DNA from 2 places in the Paraburkholderia sp. EB58 genome. Region 1 is predicted to be linked to the other one. Evidence: predicted binding sites of a transcription regulator. Region 1 holds the regulator's gene; the other holds the start of a gene.
What was found. Region 1 encodes HrcA, which represses chaperone genes, less so after heat shock. Its sites were predicted from a motif close to TTAGCACTCNNNNNNNNNGAGTGCTAA; they were not measured.
Positions count from the first base shown of each region.

Region 2: P3T40_RS38980 (co-chaperone GroES) is a predicted target of HrcA. The motif match lies at 3,206-3,232, and genes of this name have one in related genera.

Region 1 is NZ_JBNDMQ010000003.1:226,804-234,253, forward strand. Features, by position in the region: gene dnaK (molecular chaperone DnaK) at 1-425, opposite strand, end outside; gene P3T40_RS06200 (thioredoxin family protein) at 578-1,030, opposite strand; gene grpE (nucleotide exchange factor GrpE) at 1,075-1,668, opposite strand; gene P3T40_RS06210 (RNA-binding S4 domain-containing protein) at 2,152-2,559, opposite strand; gene hemH (ferrochelatase) at 2,598-3,668, opposite strand; gene hrcA (heat-inducible transcriptional repressor HrcA) at 3,873-4,892, opposite strand; gene P3T40_RS06225 (NAD kinase) at 5,188-6,090, shown strand; gene recN (DNA repair protein RecN) at 6,135-7,450, shown strand, end outside.
Region 2 is NZ_JBNDMQ010000045.1:32,758-40,207, forward strand. Features, by position in the region: gene P3T40_RS38965 (Gfo/Idh/MocA family protein) at 1-322, shown strand, start outside; gene P3T40_RS38970 (nitroreductase family protein) at 445-1,041, opposite strand; partial or broken gene groL (chaperonin GroEL) at 1,238-2,877, opposite strand; gene P3T40_RS38980 (co-chaperone GroES) at 2,892-3,182, opposite strand; gene P3T40_RS38985 (MFS transporter) at 3,461-4,963, shown strand; gene P3T40_RS38990 (TetR/AcrR family transcriptional regulator) at 5,190-5,855, opposite strand; gene P3T40_RS38995 (NADH:flavin oxidoreductase/NADH oxidase family protein) at 6,009-7,250, shown strand; gene P3T40_RS39000 (hypothetical protein) at 7,380-7,450, opposite strand, start outside.

The sequences.
Region 1 (7,450 bases):
ACCGTGATCACCGCTTCGGTGACCGGCTCGCCGAGGTAGTCTTCAGCGGTCTTCTTCATCTTGCGCAGGACTTCAGCCGAGATTTGCGGCGGAGCTAGCTTCTGATCGCGCACTTCGACCCAGGCGTCACCGTTGTCGGCCTTGACGATCTTGTACGGCATCAGAGCGATGTCTTTCTGCACTTCTTTTTCTTCAAAGCGGCGGCCGATCAGGCGCTTGACCGCGTACAGCGTGTTGCGCGGGTTCGTGACCGACTGACGCTTCGCAGGCGCGCCGACCAGAATTTCGCCGTCTTCCATGTAAGCGATGATCGACGGCGTGGTGCGCGCACCTTCCGAGTTCTCGATCACCTTGACCGAATTGCCTTCCATGATCGCCACGCACGAGTTGGTCGTGCCGAGGTCGATGCCGATGATTTTGCCCATTTTTACTAATCTCCTGACTTTGATCGCTGCGGTAGGGTGCCTTGTGCCCATCTGGCGGCAAGGCAACCCGCCTTCAATTCATACCTGCACTCAACATAAGTGCGTCCGCATCGTTTTCAAGACCTTGAATGCAATGCGGTCTTTAATTTTTTTCAATCGCCTGCCGCTTCGGGATTGCCGGAGTCGCCGGTGATCCCGCTGTTGACCGTTGCGCTGCTGGCCGCCCTCGCCAGTATCTTCTCCCGCGCGGCCGCCACCGCTGCCTCGAACTGCCCGAGGCCGTGCCAGCCGGTCGCCCGGCCAAGCCGTTTGCCACGGTAAAAGAAAAACCACGTCGGCACGCCGTGCAGCATGAACCGGCGGCCCAGTTCGCGATGCTCGTAGACGTTGCTGTGAAACCACTTAAGGCCGAGGGCGCGAATCGCCTCGGGCTGCGCCAGCATCGCCTTCTTCGCTATCTCACAGTTAAAACAGTCCAGCCCCCAGAAGAACACCACAGCGAGCTCGTCGCCGGCCGCTTCGAGTCCGGCGTCGAACGACTCCGCGCTCAACTCCTGCATCTCGAACACGGCAAAAGCCGTGGCGTCGACGGGAAGGTTAGCCATGGTGACGGCGTCGGCCCGGGAGGCTCTTCAGTGAGACCCGGCGCTTACTTCGCCTGCGCGACAGTGACGAGCGCCGGACGTAGCACGCGATCGGCAATCACAAAGCCCTTTTGCAGCACGGAGACGATCGTGTTCGGCTCCTGCTCGGCAGGCACCATCGAGATGGCCTGGTGACGATGTGGGTCGAACTTCTCGCCGGCCGGCGGATTGATCGCAACGACGCGACCCTTCTCGAGCGCACCGTTCAACTGACGCAGCGTCAGCTCGACGCCTTCGCGGACCTTCTGCAGGTCGTCGGACGAGTGCGCAACGGCCGCCTCGAGACTGTCGACCACTGGCAAGAGGTGCTCGGCAAAGCTTTCGATCGCAAACTTATGGGCCTTGGAGACGTCTTCCTGCGCGCGGCGGCGCACGTTTTCGGTCTCGGCCTTCGCACGCAGGAAGCTCTCCTGCAGCTCGGCGATCTTGGCCTGCGCTTCAGCCAAGGCGGCTTCGACGCCTGCCGGCGCGGCGGCGCCCGGCGCACCTTCAGCCGGGTTAGCGTCGGGCTGAACCGCGGTGGCCTCGGCGGCCTGGCGCGCGGCTTCTTCGGCGGGCGTGGGGTTCTGGCTCGTCGGGTTCTCTTGCGTGTTTTCCATGTCGCTGAAAGTCGTTAAAAAGTTAAAGCCAAGGACGGCCGCATTGTGGCTTTATGGCGCTCGCAAGAGCGTTGCAAAAACACCACATGAGCCACCGTTCATCGCTGCTTAAGGTGGGGACCTAAACCACCATTTCAAGCGGTCAAAACGACCTTTCTGCACCGCAGCAGTGCGGGAGAAATGCCTGGTTACAACCATTACCCTGACTTCATCAGAATGAGATTGAGCGGGGTCGAGGACTGACCTAAACTGCAGACATTCATCGGGAAAGGCACGTTTACCCTAACCCGATATATACCACCTCAATTAACTAACTGAGTGTTCGTTCAGCATCCTTCCGGGGGCGTACCGTGAAACTGACCTTCGCAATAGCCGTGGTCGCCTTGGTGCTCGTCGCGGGAACCACGACCATCTGCATGTCGGGGGCCGTGAACGACAGCACGACGGAGTATGGCGGTGTGCACGCCACGATGGAACAGCTGTTTAATCCCCACCTGAAAATTTGTCGATAATGCGCCGGTCGCGCTTGGTCGGACGCCCGTGCAAAGCGGCGGCCGGCTCGCGATACGTTTTGCGCCGCTCCTGCTCCTCCTGCCGCTTCACCTTGCTGTCCTCAGTCTCCGCATAAAGCGTCTGCGCCACGCTAGCCGGCCCGCGCACGTCGCAGACGCCTAGCACCTCGACCTGCCAGATTATCCTTTCAATCTCGATCTCAACGAGGTCGCCGACCCGCACTTCCTTGGCCGGCTTGACCGTGGCCCCGCCGATGCGCACATGGCCTTTATCGACCGCGTCCGCCGCGAGCGAGCGCGTCTTGAAGAAGCGTGCGGCCCACAGCCATTTGTCGATGCGCAGACGCGCACCGGGTTCGGTGAAAATCTTGTAGTTCATCGGTCAGTCTGGCGCCCCAAGCGCGTTGCAACAATGTCTCACGCTTCCACCACGCCCTGCACGGATGCCGTCTGAACCGGCCAGCCCTGCAGATTCTGCGCGACGATCTCACCAAGCGCGGCAATCCACGCTTGCGAGGCGTTCAAGCAAGGAATCCGGTGAAACTCCTTGCCGCCGGCGTGGACGAATTCATCGCGGACCTCCATGCCGATTTCCTCGATTGTTTCGAGGCAATCGGCCGTGAAACCCGGACAGAACACGTCGGCCCGGCGCACGCCTGCCGCGCCCAGTTCCTTGAGCGTCGGCGCGGTGTAGGGCTGCAGCCATTCGGCCTTGCCGAAGCGCGATTGAAACGTAACGCGGCATTCGACCGATGTCAGTTCAAGCGCCTGCATCAGCAGCGCCCCGGTTTGCTGACACTGGTCGTGATAGGGATCGCCCAGATCCAGCGTGCGCTTGGGAACGCCGTGGAAGCTCAGCACCAGCTTGTCGCCCGCCGCGAAATCCGGACGCCCATGAGCGTGCCAGTAGTGGTGTACCTGCGCAGCCAACGCCGCGATATACGCGGGATGGTCGGCATATTGCCGGATGGTGCGGATTTCGAGCTGGTTGCGCATGCGCCTGAGCGCGGAAAATGCGGCGTCGAAGGCCGTAGCGGTGGTCGACGACGAGTATTGCGGATACATCGGTACGAGGAGCACCCGTTCGGCACCGGCCAGCTTGAGCTGATTCAGCATGTCCGGGATGCCCGGCATGCCATAGCGCATCGCGTAGTCCACGAGCACCGTGTAGTCGTTCACCTGCAGGAGATGCCGCAGCCCTTCTACCTGCTTCTCCGTGAACACACGCAAAGGCGAGCCTTCCGGCGTCCACACGGCTGCATATTTCCTGGCCGACGAGCGCCCGCGGAAAGGCAGGATCAGGACCCGCAAGATGACCTGCCAGGCGATGGCGGGAATCTCGACCACCCGTGGGTCGGACAGAAACTGCGCGAGATAGCGCCGCACGGCCTTCGGCGTTGGTGCGTCGGGCGTGCCCAGATTGATCAGCAACACCGCCACACGGTGGGCTGTGGCGGGCTGAGACGGCCGCTCGAGGTCGAAACGCATAGGCAACAGGGTTAGCCGCTTACGGCGGAAAACGTTTCAGGTGGAACTCATTATAGCGGCGCGATCCGCCGCGCATACCTGGCCATTCGGCCGATTGGCAAGCGCCGCGCCGCGCCGCATCATTACCGGCATGAGTTCGGGCGTTGGCCGGGAGGCCGGTTGCAGGCAGCGGCACAGGCCGCCGCGTTTAGCCACGTGCAGTTGTTACTGCTGGCTAAGCGTCAGCGAAAGCAGACGCGCCGTAATATCGACGATCGGGATCACACGGTTGTAGGCCATCCGCGTGGGTCCGATCACGCCGAGCGTACCAACGATCTTGCCGTTCACTTCGTATGGCGCGGTCACCACGCTCATTTCTTCGATCGGCACGAGGTTCGACTCGCCGCCAATGAAAATCTGCACGCCTTGGGCGTGACTCGACACGTCGAGCAACTGAAGGAGGCTGGTCTTTTGGTCGAATACATCAAACAGCTTGCGCAGCCGCGCCATGTCGGAGGACAGGTCGGCCACTTCGAGCAGATTGCGCTCGCCGGATATCAGCACGGTCTCGCCGGCGTCGGTTTCGTCGGTGCTGGCGGTGACGGCAGCGTGCATGAGGGTGGTCATATCGCCGCGCAGTTCGTCGATCTCTTCGCGCAGGCGCCGGCGCACCTCGTCGAACGACAGGCCGGCGAAGTGGGCGTTGATGTAGTTGGACGCCTCCACCAGTTGCGACGGCGAAAAGTCGCGCTGCGTCGCCATGATGCGGTTCTGTACGTCGCCCTCGGGCGTGACGATGATAAGCAGGATGCGCTTGTCGGACAGGCGCATGAACTCGATCTGCTTGAACACATGGCTGCGCCGCGGCGTCAGCACCACGCCGGCGAACTGCGACAGGTTGGACAGCACGCTCGCCGCTGCCGCCACGATCTTCTGCGGCTCGCCCGCCTGCAGGGTGGTCTTGACAGTACGGGTGACGGCTTCTTCGTCGGCGGCGGATTCGACGGTGAGCATCGTGTCGACGAAGAGGCGGTAGCCACGCGGCGTGGGAATGCGGCCCGCCGAGGTGTGTGGGCTGATCACGAGCCCCAGCTCCTCCAGATCGGACATCACATTGCGGATCGTCGCCGGGCTCAATTCCAGGCCGGAATAGCGGGACAACGTGCGCGAACCGACCGGCTGACCTTCGGCGATGTAGCGCTCGATCAGCGTTTTGAGGAGGGTTTGTGCGCGGGGATCTAGCATGACGGAAAATTTTAGCTTAATGACGCAACAACCGCGAGCGCTAACAATATCTGCCTGGGTTCCGTCAATATCTGCCTGGGTTCCGTCGAGCTCTGCCCGCGAATCCGGCCGGCGACTCAGCGCCTCGCGGAGACCCGTGTCCGTTGGTTCGTCGAGGCACCCGGCGCCCCCTGTCATCATGACTTAACCATTCTAACGATAATCCTCGGCAGCACGTTTCGCACCCGCCCCGCGTCGGCCGCCCGTATGGCCGCGGACGGTTCTTTTCAGCCCCCACCTATGGTGTAATGCCGGCATGCAAGTTACCAGCCAGTTCAAGACCGTCGCGCTAGTCGGGCGCAACAATACGCCAGGCATCGGTGAGCCGCTGACCGCGCTCGCCTCGTGCATCGCGAAGCGCGGCTTCGAGGTGGTATTCGAAGCGGACACCGCTGCGGAGATCGGCATCACCGAATACCCGGCCCTGCGTCCAGCGGAGATCGGCGCGCGCGCCGACGTCGCCGTGGTGCTCGGCGGCGACGGCACGATGCTCGGCATCGGCCGCCAGCTCGCGCCGTACCGCACGCCGCTGATCGGCATCAACCATGGGCGCGTCGGCTTTATCACCGACATCCCGATTTCCGACATGCAGGTCATCGTTCCGCAGATGCTTGGCGGCCACTTCGAGCGCGAGGAACGCACGCTGCTCGAGGCGCGCATCATGCGCGACGGCAGCCCGATTTACCACGCGCTCGCGTTCAACGACGTGGTGGTGAACCGCAGCGGCTTCTCGGGGATGGCAGAACTGCACGTCTCGGTTGACGGCCGCTTCATGTACAACCAGCGCTCGGACGGCCTGATCGTCGCCACGCCGACCGGCTCGACCGCCTATTCGCTGTCATCGGCGGGGCCGATCCTGCATCCGCAGTTGCAAGGCATCGTGCTGGTGCCGATCGCGCCGCACGCGCTGTCGAACCGGCCTATCGTGCTGCCGGACGACTCGAAGGTCAGCATCCAGATCGTCGCGGGACGAGACGTGAACGTCAATTTCGACATGCAGTCGTTCACCGCACTCGAACACAACGACACTATCGAGGTTCGCCGCTCGCGCCATACCGTGCCGTTGCTGCATCCGGTCGGCTATAGCTATTACGCGACCCTACGCAAGAAACTTCACTGGAACGAATACCCGTCGCACGAAGACGACATCAAGCCCTGAGCGGATCGCCCCAGCCGGTAACCCACGCCCACCAGACGACCTCCATGCTTCGCCACCTCTCGATACGCGACTTCGTCATCGTCGCCGCGCTCGATCTTGAATTCGATAGCGGCTTTACGGTTTTTTCAGGTGAAACAGGCGCCGGCAAGTCGATCCTGATCGACGCTCTGGCATTGGCGCTCGGCGCCCGTGCCGACGCAAGCGTCGTGCGCACCGGCGAGGCCCGTGCCGATATCACCGCGGAATTCGAAACCCACGCGCAACTCGAGCAGTGGCTCGACGAGCAGGCGCTCGCCTCGCCAGGCGCTGCAGCGGCCGACGACCCGCACGGCAGCACCGTCATGCTGCGGCGCGTGGTCGACGCGAACGGCCGCTCGCGTGCCTTCATCAACGGCACCGCGGCGACGCTCGCGCAATTGCGCGAAGTCGGCGAAATGCTGGTCGACATTCACGGGCAGCATGCGCACCGGTTGCTGATGCGCCCGGACGCCCAGCGCGAGCTGTTCGACACCCATGCCGGGCTGATCGACAAGGCAGGCGCCGTGGGCCGCGCCTGGCGCAACTGGCGGGAGAAGATGCAAGCGGTCGAACTCGCCAAATCTCGTGACCGCGAGCTGCAACTCGAGCGCGAACGCCTCGCATGGCAGTTGGCCGAGCTCGACAAGCTCGCCCCGCAGCCGGGCGAATGGGAAGAGGTCAACGCCGAACACAACCGCCTGTCGCATTCGGCTAATCTGATCGAAGGCGTGCAAGGTGCGCTTGCCGCGCTGTCCGAATCGGACGAGGCGATGATCACGCATCTCGCGTCGATCGTCTCCAGACTGCGCGATCTCGCGGAAATCGATCCGGCGCTGAACGACGCCCTCGCCGCACTCGAACCCGCCGAGATCCAGTTGCAGGAAGCCGCGTATTCGCTGAGCCACTATGCGCAGCGGCTGGAGCTCGACCCCGAGCGCCTCGCCCAGATCGAGAAGCGCGTCGACGCACTCCATTCGGCCGCACGCAAATTCCGTTTGCAGCCGCAAACGCTGCCCGAGGAACACGCCGCACGTCGCGCGCAACTGGCCGCTCTCGACGCCGCCGCGGATCTGGACGCCCTGCACGCTGCCGAAGCCAAAGCGAAGGAAGCCTATCTCGCCGAGGCCAGGCAACTCTCGAAGGCGCGCGCCAAGGCCGCCAAGGCACTCGGCTCAGCGGTCACCACGGGCATGCAGGAACTGTCGATGAAAGGCGGTAGCTTCGAAGTCGCTCTCGTGGCATTACCGGAAGGTGGCGCGCACGGGCTGGAACAGGTGGAGTTCCGGGTTGCGGGCCATGCTGGCGTGCCGCTGCGGCCGCTCGCAAAGGTCGCTTCGGGCGG
Region 2 (7,450 bases), on a different contig from region 1:
CAGCACGGCGTTGTGCAAGGAGTTGCTTGAGTTAGGCGATAAGGTGGGTGTGCGCACCATCGTCGGTCTGCAACGGCGCCTGAATCCGGGCTACCGTTATGTGCGTGATTTGCTGGAGCGAGGCGAGATTGGCGAAGTACGCTCGGCGCGCCTGCACGTGAGTGTGGAGTACTTTCAGCGAGAACGGCCTGCTTCGCTGTACTACACGATTCCCGAAGAGAACTTCTCCAGCTTGCTTTCAATCTATGGTGGCCACTTCCTGGACGTCTTGTTTACGGCGATGGTTCGCGCCCACTTTCGTCGACGCGGTTCGCATGCATGAACTGATGGACCAGATCGTCGAATCGGATCGCACAGGCCAGCGTATTCCGCTTTCGTTCAACAGGGCCGGTTAAGGCGACCGGCCGGCTCAAGCACTGACGCAGGCCTATGGCGACTGCACCATCACGGAACGAAACGGCCCTCGGCAGCGAACTCAGCCAACGGCTTGCGCGGGGTGTGCACTTCACGGGCCTGCAACCCCTCCGGCAGCAAGCTCTTGTCGCCGGCCCGTCCGATTGCAACCCCCGCTTCGATCGAATACAGGTCGGGGACGGCCAGTCCCTGACGAATCTTGTCGTGCTCGATACCGGCCATACCGTGAGCATTCCATCCCGAGAGACTGGCCTGCAGCGCGAGATAGCCCCATGCCGCGCCGGTGTCGAATGAGTGCGTCGACGCGGGCACTTCAGCGCTCCCACCGGGCGGCGTAAAGGTGCTCTTCGACAACACGATCACGATGGCCGCCGCATGTTGGGCCCAACTCTGATTGAACTCATTGAGGAAGCCTAGAAAGCGCGTCCAATGCTCCGTGTCGCGCCGGGCGTAGGCAAATCGCCACGGCTGCGAGTTGTAGGAGGAGGGCGCCCAGCGCGCCGCTTCGAAGAACGTCAATAGCGTCGACTCGGGAATGGTCTCCGGCGTGAACGCGCGAGGCGACCAGCGGCTAAGAAACTGTTTGTCGATGGGATGGTCCGCAGTACGGGCGTTCGGTGTCGTCATGGCTCTATCCAGAAAGAAACGAAAGCTGGCTGGGCGACAGAGGCGCTGCCACGGATCGGATCGCTCAGCCAGTGCAGATGAAGTGCTAGTAAGCTGTTATAGACGATTCGGAGCGAATCGATGCGAACATGCCCGCACGAGGCGGGCATGTTCGTCCTTGAAGACCGCGGAATCAGCGGCGTGCAAGCATAGGCGCCTAGAAATCGAAGCCCGGGCCGCCGGCACCCGGACCGCCTGCAGACGCTGCCGGCGCGGCATCCTTCGGTGCTTCGTACACCGTCGCATCGGTCGTGAGCAACAGGCCCGCAATCGAAGCCGCATTCTGCAGTGCCGTGCGCGTGACCTTGGTCGGATCGAGCACGCCCGATTCCACCAGATCGCCGTATTCGCCAGTCTGCGCGTTGTAACCAAAGTTGCCGCTGCCTTGCGACACCTTCGCCACCACCACGCTGGCTTCCTCGCCGGCGTTCGAGACGATCTGGCGCAGCGGCTCTTCAAGTGCACGCAGCACGATCTTTACGCCTGCGTCCTGATCCGCGTTGCTGCCTTTCAGATTGACGATCGCGTTCCGTACGCGGATCAGCGCTACACCGCCACCCGGCACGATGCCTTCTTCGACAGCCGCGCGGGTTGCATGCAACGCATCGTCGACGCGGTCCTTCTTTTCCTTGACTTCAATCTCGGTCGCACCGCCACCTTGATCACGGCCACGCCGCCCGCCAGCTTCGCAACACGCTCCTGGAGTTTTTCGCGGTCGTAATCGGAGGTGGCTTCTTCGATCTGCACGCGAATCTGCTTCGCTTGCGCTTCGATGGTCTTCGGGTCGCCGCCGCCGTCGATCACCGTGGTGTTTTCCTTGCCCACTTCGATGCGCTTGGCCTGACCCAGCTCAGCTAGCGTGGCCTTTTCGAGCGTGAGGCCGGTTTCTTCGGCAATGACCTGGCCGCCGGTCAGGATCGCGATGTCTTCGAGCAATGCTTTGCGGCGGTCGCCGAAGCCGGGCGCCTTGACCGCGACCGTCTTCAGAATGCCGCGGATGTTGTTGACCACCAGCGTCGCCAGTGCTTCGCCTTCGACGTCCTCGGCGATGATCAGGAGCGGGCGGCCCGCCTTGGCGACCTGCTCGAGCACCGGCAGCAGATCGCGAATGTTCGAAATCTTCTTGTCGTGCAGCAGGATAAACGGGTTGTCGAGAACGGCGACCTGCTTGTCCGGGTTATTGATGAAATACGGCGACAGGTAGCCGCGATCGAACTGCAGACCCTCGACCACTTCCAGTTCGTCCTCGAGCGACTTGCCGTCTTCGACGGTAATCACGCCTTCCTTGCCGACGCGGTCAATCGCCTCGGCGATACGCTGGCCGATCGATTCCTCGCCGTTAGCGGAGATCGTCGCCACCTGGGCGATTTCCTTGCTGGTGGTGGTCGGCTTGCTGATCTTTTTCAGTTCGTCGATGGCGGCGATCACGGCCTTGTCGATGCCACGCTTCAGATCGAGCGGGTTGAGACCTGCGGCAACGTATTTCTGGCCTTCACGCACGATAGCCTGAGCCAGCACGGTGGCGGTAGTGGTACCGTCGCCTGCGGCGTCGCTGGTACGCGAAGCCACTTCCTTCACCAGTTGCGCGCCGATATTTTGCAGCTTGTCGGCCAGTTCGATTTCCTTGGCGACCGACACGCCATCCTTGGTCACGATCGGTGCACCGAACGTGCGCTCCAGCACCACATTGCGGCCCTTCGGACCCAGAGTGACCTTCACTGCATTCGCGAGCAGGTTCACGCCTTCGACCAGTTTCGAACGCGCGTTGTCGCTAAAGACGATTTCTTTGGCTGCCATCTTGTGATGCTCCGTTATTGGTGGACTACGGCGACGATGTCTTCTTCGCGCAGCACGAGCAGGTCGGTACCGTCGACCTTGACCTGCTGGCCCGAGTACTTGCCGAACAACACGCGCTCGCCCACCTTCAGATCCGGCTCGATGCGCTTGCCGTCGCTATCGCGCTTGCCGGGACCGACGGCGAGCACTTCGCCCTGGTCGGGTTTTTCGGCGGCGCTCTCGGGAATCACGATGCCCGAGGCAGTTTTGGTCGCCTGATCGAGACGCTTGACGATGACGCGATCATGCAAAGGACGTAGGCTTATTTAGACGTTCCTGCGGAGGAGATTTGGCACTCTTCGCTGGCGAGTGCTGACCGTGACTGAGTATAAGAATGGGCAAGGAGCCCCTCCAATAACGAATCCTCAGATGCTTATCCGCGTTTTGCTGTTTAGGTTATCGGGCACGCTGCAAAATCGGGGTTGAAGGGGGGAGCGGGCTACCGGGCAAAGGGCAGATTTGCATATATGAATTCGTCGTTTTGCCGATGCAGTGCGCATGGCTACCATGCAACGCTTCAGCTACTCACGCGAAATCCGACATCATGTCCACCGTTGCTTTTCCGTCGACGACCGTCGACACGCAGCCGGAGGCCGGCAGTGCTTCCCGTCCCGCCGTCATCCGCTCCGCTCAGGACGTCTCGCGCATCGTCAACGCGGGCGCTGCGAAAGGAAGCAACGCTCGCGTCGTGATTGCAATTGCACTGGGTGGGGTCTTTCTGGACGCCTACGATCTGACTTCGCTCGCTTACGGCATCAAGGACATCGCGCGCCAATTTTCGCTTTCGCCGGTACAGGTGGGCTTCGTTTCATCCGCGATCACGTTTGGTGCCGTTCTCGGCGCGCTTTTTGGCGGCTATCTGACCGACCGGATCGGACGTTATCGCGTGTTCATGGCTGACATGCTGTTTTTCGTGGTCGCCGCCATCGCGGCGGGTCTTGCGCCGAACGCATGGGTGCTTGGCGGTGCGCGTTTTCTGATGGGCTTCGGTGTTGGCCTCGATCTGCCGGTGGCCATGGCGTTTCTGGCGGAGTTTTCGCGCGTAGCGGGCAAGGGCAACAAGGCGGCCAGTGTGGCTGCGTGGTGCCCGGCGTGGTATGCGGCTACCAGTACCTGTTATCTGCTGATCCTCGGACTGTATGCGATCCTCCCCGAGCATCAACTGGGCTGGCTGTGGCGCCTGACGCTCGCCTTTGGCGCGGTGCCCGCCATCGTGATTATTCTCGTGCGCAGCCGCTACATCAGCGAGTCGCCGGTGTGGGCTGCAAATCAGGGCGATCTGGATGAAGCCGCGCGCATTCTCAAGCGCTCGTATGGCGTGGATGCTGTGGTCGAGAAAAGCGCCGCGCCGGTCAAGGCGCCGCGCGCCGCGTCTTGGCGCAACTACGGAGTGCTGTTTAACCGGACTTACCGCAGTCGTACGATTCTCGCCGCCACGATTGGCGCTGCATCGTCATTCGGCTACAACGCGATCATCTTCGGCTTGCCTGTGATCATCACCAGCTTCTTTCATCAAGGACCGCTCACGACGATCATCGCCGCGCTAACGCTGAATCTGGCGTTTGCTTTTGTCGGCGGATTGATCGGCGTGCGCACCGCGCCGACCGTCGGTGCATGGAAGATGACAGTGCTTGGGCACTCGCTGCAGTTCGCCTCGCTGATCGGGCTCGCCTTGATCGGCAAACCGGGCAGCGGTGTGCTCGTGGTGCTGGCCATTCTGTTGCTGGGGGGTTATCTGTTCGGGCAGGGCTTTGGGCCTGGATCGCATTCGATGACCTATGCATCGCTCAGCTATCCGACCTCTATTCGCGGCATTGGCGTGGGATTTAACCAGACACTCGTGCGCTCGGCTTCGACGGTTTCGCTGTTTCTGTTTCCGGTCCTCTCGGCCGCGCTTGGCACGAAGGTGTTCTGGGTGATCGCGGTTGCGCCACTGACTTCGCTGCTGGTTTTGCTGGCAATCCGGTGGGAGCCGTCGGGGTACGACATCGACGCTGAGGATTATGTCGATCCGCTTGCCGTGGGCGGGAGTCCTGCAAACGCCTAAACGATCGGTATGTCGTGACATACGGCTGCAGGCTGGCTGGGGCGCTCCCCCTGAAAATTAGCGAAGAGCACCTCCAGGCGGGCGCCTTCGACATCAATGCGCTCCCCGCTGCACTCCCCGAGGGATATCGCCATTCAATTCTGGCATGGCACGGGCGGCGTAGCCGGCACTGACGCCGTCAGCTTGCCTCCGGACGCGCACGCCCGTTTCCTCAACAGCAATCATGCTAGAGCCGGCCGCCTTCCATGAGGGCCAGCATCTGAGTCGCAGCGTTGCTGGCACAAGAGGCAATCTCTTCTTCGCTGACGCCTTTCACGCCGAACAACACATCGTCAAAAAGCGCGGCCTTTAGCAGCGCCGCAAAGACGGCGGCAGCACCGTATTTGTCGGCTACCTGCCAGCCCACGACAGGCAGCCACCGCTCCAGGTAGCTCGCGAATAGTGCGTCGCGCGTACCCGTAACCTGCTCACGGTACCGGCGGGCCAGTTCGGGGAAACGAGGCGCATCGCGCGTGACTACGCGATATAAGGCCAACTGTTCTTCCGAAAGCGCATGCCTAAGATACTCGCCCCCTGCTAGCGGTAGTGCGACCGTCGGGGGGGCATGAAACCAGTCCGGCTCGTCGGCCTCTTTTACTCCCGTTGTGGAAATCGACTGGGTATCCGGCGTTGAGCAGGCCGCGTGCATCACCGCACTGAACAGATCGTCCTTACTCTCGAAGTGGCGGTACAGCGTCTTGATCGACACGCCCGCTTCCTCGGCGATGCGATTGACTGAACTCTCCGCATAGCCATTCTCAAGGAACGCCCGCAGCGCAGCGTCGACGATCATCGTTCGCTTGCGCGACATCAGCGCGGCCTTTGGATTGTCGTCCGACCAGGTCTTGACCATCACGTGTCCCTCTTTTATCTGCTTGACGCATCATACGACAGCGATCACTATACTACAAACGACAGCGAGTACTGTCGTTTGTGCGGCGAGTCGCTTTTACGTTGTCAGGGAGGGGCTCGACCTCCACATAACCTTTCCCCGATGGACATTCAGATGATCAATCCTCTCTCGCAGGCGCTGCGCCTGCCCGGCGGCGCCATCCTGGCAAACCGTCTCGCCAAGGCGGCGATGAGCGAAGGCATGGCCGATGCCAACAACCATTCGACACCGCGCCTCGAGGCGCTGTACCGCCGCTGGGCGCGTTCTGGCGCCGGCCTTCTCCTTTCCGGCAATATCCAGGTGGATCGGTGGCACCTCGAGCGCCCAGGCAACATCGTCATACATGACGATAGCGGGCAGGTGCAACTGGCGCGGCTCGCCGCAGCCGGAACGTCGGAAGGCGCGCATTTCTGGGCCCAGCTCAGTCATACCGGCCGGCAGGTGCAAGACGCGATCAATCCCTCGCCACTCGCGCCATCCTCTGTGGATATTGATGTGATGCGGGGCGCAGGATTTTCTTTTGCCACGCCGCGTGAAATGACCGAGGAGCAGATCCTGCAGGCCATCGGCCAATTCGCCTTCGCGGCCGGGAAGGTCCGCGAGGCCGGTTTCACCGGTGTCTCGCTGCATGGGGCGCACGGCTATCTGATTTCGCAGTTCCTTAGCCCGCTTGCCAACAAGCGTACCGACCGCTGGGGAGGTTCGCTTGAAAACCGTTTCCGCTTCGTGCTGGAGGTCGTGGCTGCAGTTCGCTCCGCTGTCGGGCCCGCTTTCCCCGTTGCGCTAAAGCTCAATTCCTCGGATTTCCAGAAGGGCGGCTTCACCAACGCGGAGTGCATTGAACTCGTGAAGCAGCTCAACGATTCGACGCTGGATCTGCTCGAGCTGTCAGGCGGCTCACTCGAACAGCCGAAGATCGCCGGTCTCACGTTGAAGGACGAGGGAGAAGACGCGCCGCGCGAAAGTACCGTCAAGCGCGAAGCATTCTTTGTGGACTTTGCGGCCTCGGTTCGCGCGGCGGCGAAGATGCCGGTCATGGTGGTTGGGGGATTTCGCACGACCGCAGCGATGATCGAATCGTTGGAGCGCGGCGAACTGGACATGATCGGGCTCGGCCGACCCATCGTTGCCGATCCTGATGTTCCGAAGCGCCTTCTCTCGGGTGAGGTCGATCGTGCTGCCAGCCCTGAAGCCGCGCTCCATCCGTTCCATCTTCTTCCATGGAACAACATGCAGCTCGAACGTCTCGCAGACGGGCTTGACCCGGATCTGTCGCTGGATGGTGTTGATGCCGTGGCACAGTTCATCGAACTCGAGACTCGCAACATGACAGCGCTGCTGCAGCATCGGGCTTAAGCCGCGGTTTGATCTCGTGCGTAAAATTCGCGTGGCGTTTGTCTGCGCAGTTGCAGTTTCGCCCGAACGCCGCCTCGCTTCAGGGGGCGTTCGGGGAGTCTGCTCAGACAGACTCACACAAGCGCGCTGCTACTTGTATTCGACCAGGACTTCGCGGTAGGCCGTGCTTCCCTCGTTGCGCGCCTTGTGAGTCGCAGGGA